DNA from 2 places in the Sphingobium sp. JAI105 genome. Region 2 is predicted to be linked to the other one. Evidence: riboswitches for the same ligand, from Rfam matches in the RefSeq annotation. Region 2 holds a riboswitch; the other holds the start of a gene.

Region 1 (2,400 bases), on a different contig from region 2:
CGTGACGTCAGCCGGGTTTCGCTGGTCCAGGCTTTTATATCAACAGGTTGGGAGATGGGTTGAATACCACCCGGGAACAATGGCGCGCCGAACAGCGTCAATGGCTTGTCATTGCGAAAATCCAGTTCTTCAACGAAATCCTTATGATAATCGTCATAGCCGCCAGCCCATGTGAAGAGCGGCCCGTCACCCGCTTCCTGTTCATAGCTGGCCTGCGCGCCCCACCATGTACGCGATGCCCGCCCTTCAAAATCCCCGAACGGGTCGGTCAATGCCGCACCCGACAGTCGCCCGCCATGAAGGCCAGTAACATTGCCCGATGAAATATAGGCCGCCCCGCCTTCTTCGTTGGCCCAGCCCAGGCGAAAGCGGAACGTCGCCGTTTCGTTCAGCGCAACCTTTGCCTTCAGGCGCAGATTGCGGCTGATGCTGCCATCGACCTTCTTGTCCAGAAAGCTGTTGCGGATGAAGCCGTCGCTGTTGCGATAGGAACCGGCCAGGCGCAGTTGCACCTGTTCCGACACAGGGGCATTGACCACGCCGTCGGCGGTCCAGGTCAGGCCGTTGCCGATCCCGACTCCTGCTTCGCCGCCCCAGTCCGGGCCGGGATCGTTGGTCGTCATGGCGATGACCCCGCCCGATGCCGACCGGCCGAACAACGCGCCCTGCGGCCCCTTCAAAATCTCGACCCGCGCCAGATCATAGGGGCGCAGCGTGAAAAGTTCGGAATCGGGCAGCGCCAATCCGTCGACAATATAGGCGATGGAGGGCGATTGGCTGCGGTTGGTGGATACGCCCCGCACGGACATGAGGTTGGTGCCCGGATCCTGATCGTTGATGATGAAGATGCCGGGCGTTGCCGCGATGAAATCGTCGATCGTGGTCAGGCGCTGCGCGGCGATGGCGGCGGGACCATAGACGGCGATCGTGTCGGGCACCCGGATTTCGGCTTCTGCGCGGCCGCGCGCGGTGACGACGATGCTGTCGTCCGCATGGGCGTAGCCTGAACCCAGTAGCAGTGCGATCGATATGGCAGGCGACATAATGGCGTAAAGACGCATATCCCTATTCCTCCGCCGGTGTGAGCCGGATCAGGTTCGCGGGTTTGCAGACTGGACGCCCCCTGCGCCCGATCCGCCTCTCAGCCCTGACAGCGCCAGGACACCCCGTGGGTTGAAACTGTCGGTGCGCCTATGGCGTCCTGCACCGGGCGTCAATCGGTGGCTGAGGGTCTGGCGCATATTCATGCTGAAATGGGGTCGGTTTTCAGTCGACTATGGCGTCTGGCGAGGATCATCCGTTATCGACGCCGCAGCCCGACCTTTATTCTTCCTGCTGCTATGACCTGCGTACCGGCCCTTTTACCATCATGATGATCGCCCCCTTTCTGTTGCTGGCCGCTGCGGCGGATGATGCGTTGCCGCGGCGACCCCATTCGCACATCCATGCGGCGGGAGAGATTGACGAGACGCAGGGGCCGGTGCTGCTGGAGGTCACCTATACCGGCGAAGTGATGGCCAATGTGGCGGGCGGGTTGAAGCGGCGCGCGCGCTATCTCGATAATCTCGACATAGTGCTGGAGGTTGATCTGGAGGCGACGCTGGGTTGGCGCGGGGCCGAGGCGCATGTCTATGGCCTCTACAATAATGGCGCGTCGATCTCCAACGCGGTGGGGGACGTACACGCAGTCAGTAATATCGAAACGGGGACGCGGGCATTCAGACTATATGAAGCCTGGATCAACCAGACGATCGCGCCCGGCCTGTCGCTGAAGGCAGGATTATATGATCTCAACTCGGAATTTGATGCGCTCGACGCCGCTGGCGTTTTCGTCGGCAGCGCTCATGGGATCGGCAGCGATATTTCGCTGACGGGTCGCAATGGTCCGTCGATCTTCCCATGGACATCGCTGGCCGCGCGTGTCGAATGGCAGCCGGCCGAGGGCTGGGCTGTGCGCGCTGCGATATTGGACGGGGTGCCGGGCGATCCCGACCATCCGGCCCGCACCGCGATCAAACTGGGTAACGGCGATGGTGCGCTGCTGATCGGTGAACTCGACGTGCCGATTGCCGGCGCGCGACTGTTGCTGGGGCATTGGCGCTACACAGCGACGTTCGAGGCCTGGGACGGAAGCATGGGGCGGGGCAATGCCGGGGTCTATCTGCGTGGGGAAATGCCGCTGATGACCGATGGCGATGAGAAGGTGGACGGCTTCTTCCGGCTTGGGACGTCAAGCGGGCGGTTCAACATGTTCGACCGGTTCGCCAGTCTGGGCGTAAAATGGACAGGCGCGGTAAACGGGCGGCCGGAGGACGAGCTTGGTCTGGCGGTGGTGACGGCCTCCACATCTCCCGATTATCGCCGAAGCAGCGCCGCGCAGCGCACCGAATCGGTCGCCGA
Region 2 (2,400 bases):
CATCGCCATTCCATTCGCCCGCATCGCCGCCATCCACCGCCACGAAGGTCGGCTCGCCACCGATCGTCAGCCGCATGTCCTGCGCCTGCAAATCCGCGTCCACCTTCGCCCCCAGCGCCATCACCGCGTCCCATCGCTTGTCGGTGAAGGGCTTGGTGATCCGCACCGCCTCGGCAATGCGGCTGACGGTCATCGCGAAATCGAAATTGACCTCGGCAGGTTCGGCCATGCCGCTGATCGGCGCGGCGGACTTGTAGTGCGGCGTCGCGCAGAGCGGGATATGGCCTTCGCCCGCAAACATGCCGCTGGTCGCGTCCAGCGCCACCCAGCCCGCGCCCGGCACATAGGCCTCCGCCCAGGCGTGCAGGTCGACGACGTCCTGACTGACCCCCTTTGGCCCCTCGATCGGCTCGACGTCCGCGACCAGCTGGATCGAGTATCCCGACACGAAGCGCGCGGCAAAGCCCAGCCGCCGCAGCAATTGCACCAGCAGCCAGGCGGAATCGCGGCATGACCCGGTGCCGATCTCCAGCGTCTCCTCCGGCGTCTGGACGCCCGCTTCCATGCGGATGACATAGCCGACCTGCTGTTGCAGGCGGCGGTTCACCTCGACCAGGAAGTCGACGGTGCGGCTTTCATGCCCGGCATATTGGTCCACCATCTTTTCGAACAGCGGCCCTTGCGGCTCGACATCGAAATAGGCGGCCAGATCGGTTTTCAGCTGCTCGTCATAGGCGAACGGATAGTTTTCCGCGTACGGCTCCACGAAGAAATCGAACGGGTTGATGATGTCGAGATCGGCCAGCAGGTCGACCTCTATCGTGAAATGATCGACTGGCTCTGGAAAGACGATGCGCGCCAGCCAGTTGCCGTGCGGGTCTTGCTGCCAGTTCAGGAAATGCCCCGCCGGCTCGATTTTCAGCGCATAATTGGGCACTTTGGTCCGGCTGTGCGGCGCGGGGCGCAGGCGGATGACCTGCGGACCAAGCCGGATCGGGCGGCTGTAGCGATAGGCAGTGCGGTGGTGGAGCGCGGCTTTGAGCATGGCGGGATCAAACGCTACCCCCTGTTGCAATGCAATATGCAAATGGTTCGGGGGGCAAAGAATCTGCGCGGCTCCGGCCCGCTCCGGCGATGCCGCGACAAGTCACTGGACCCCGCCCGCCAAACCCATTACCCTTGCCGCCATCCCCGGGGGACCGTCCGCAGACGGTTGAGAGGCGGCTTTGTGGCCGCGACCCGCTGAACCTGATCCGGCTAACACCGGCGTAGGGAGGGTTAAGCGCGCACTCACACCGCCCGCATTCTCTCTCTTTCGCTGCAAGGAGAGTGACTTATGGCAGACGTCCCCGCCCGTACCGAGATGCCCGAAGCCGAAGGCTTCATCCGCCGGCAGGCGGCAATGAACGTTACCACTGGCGCGATCCGTGGATCGAAGAAAATCCATGTCGGCCCGCTCAAGGTCGCGATGCGCGAAATCACGCTGGAGCTGGGCAGCGGCGAGCCGCCGGTGCGAGTCTATGACACGTCCGGCCCCTATACCGATCCCAATGCGCAGATCGACATCATGGCGGGCCTGCCGCAATTGCGCCGCGACTGGATCATGGCGCGCGGCGATGTGGAGGATTATGACCCGCGCGCGGTAAAGCCCGAAGATAACGGCCTTAAAGGCCCGGATCGCTCCGGCGGCGTCGCCCAATTCCCCGGCCAGGATCGTCGCCCCCTGCGCGCGCGGCCCGGCATGAACGTCAGCCAGATGCACTATGCCCGACGCGGCATCATCACGCCGGAAATGGAATATGTCGCGGAACGCGAAAATCTGGGCCGCGCGCGCCTCGCCGAATATATCCGCGACGGGCAGGATTGGGGCGCGGCCATCCCCGATTATGTGACGCCCGAATTCGTCCGTGACGAAGTGGCGCGCGGCCGGGCGATCATCCCCAGCAATATCAACCACCCCGAATCCGAACCGATGGCGATCGGCCGCAATTTCCTGGTCAAGATCAACGCCAATATCGGCAACTCGGCCGTCGCCAGCGACGTCGCGTCCGAAGTCGACAAGCTGGTCTGGTCGATCCGCTGGGGCGCGGACACGGTGATGGACCTGTCCACGGGCCGCAACATCCATGACACGCGCGAATGGATCATCCGCAACTCGCCCGTGCCGATCGGCACCGTCCCCATCTATCAGGCGCTCGAAAAGGTCGGCGGCGTGGCCGAGGAACTGACTTGGGATATTTTCCGCGACACGCTGATCGAGCAGGCCGAACAGGGCGTCGACTATTTCACCATCCATGCGGGCGTCCGCCTCGCCTATATCCCGATGACGGCGAAGCGCGTCACCGGCATCGTCTCGCGCGGCGGCTCGATCATGGCGAAATGGTGCCTCAGCCATCACAA

Evidence for each region. A riboswitch is a leader RNA that binds a small molecule or an ion and turns the genes downstream of it on or off. The one in region 2 is predicted to bind thiamine pyrophosphate.
Region 1: another riboswitch for thiamine pyrophosphate. It lies ahead of IWY39_RS22375 (TonB-dependent receptor); the one in region 2 lies ahead of thiC (phosphomethylpyrimidine synthase ThiC).

What each region holds. Positions count from the first base shown of each region.
Region 1 covers NZ_JADOUC010000002.1:1,083,311-1,085,710, forward strand. Annotated here, with positions in the region: gene IWY39_RS22375 (TonB-dependent receptor) at 1-1,061, opposite strand, end outside; TPP riboswitch at 1,052-1,179, opposite strand; gene IWY39_RS22380 (carbohydrate porin) at 1,370-2,400, shown strand, end outside.
Region 2 covers NZ_JADOUC010000001.1:1,862,702-1,865,101, reverse strand. Annotated here, with positions in the region: gene IWY39_RS08970 (transglutaminase family protein) at 1-1,045, opposite strand, end outside; TPP riboswitch at 1,183-1,292, shown strand; gene thiC (phosphomethylpyrimidine synthase ThiC) at 1,337-2,400, shown strand, end outside.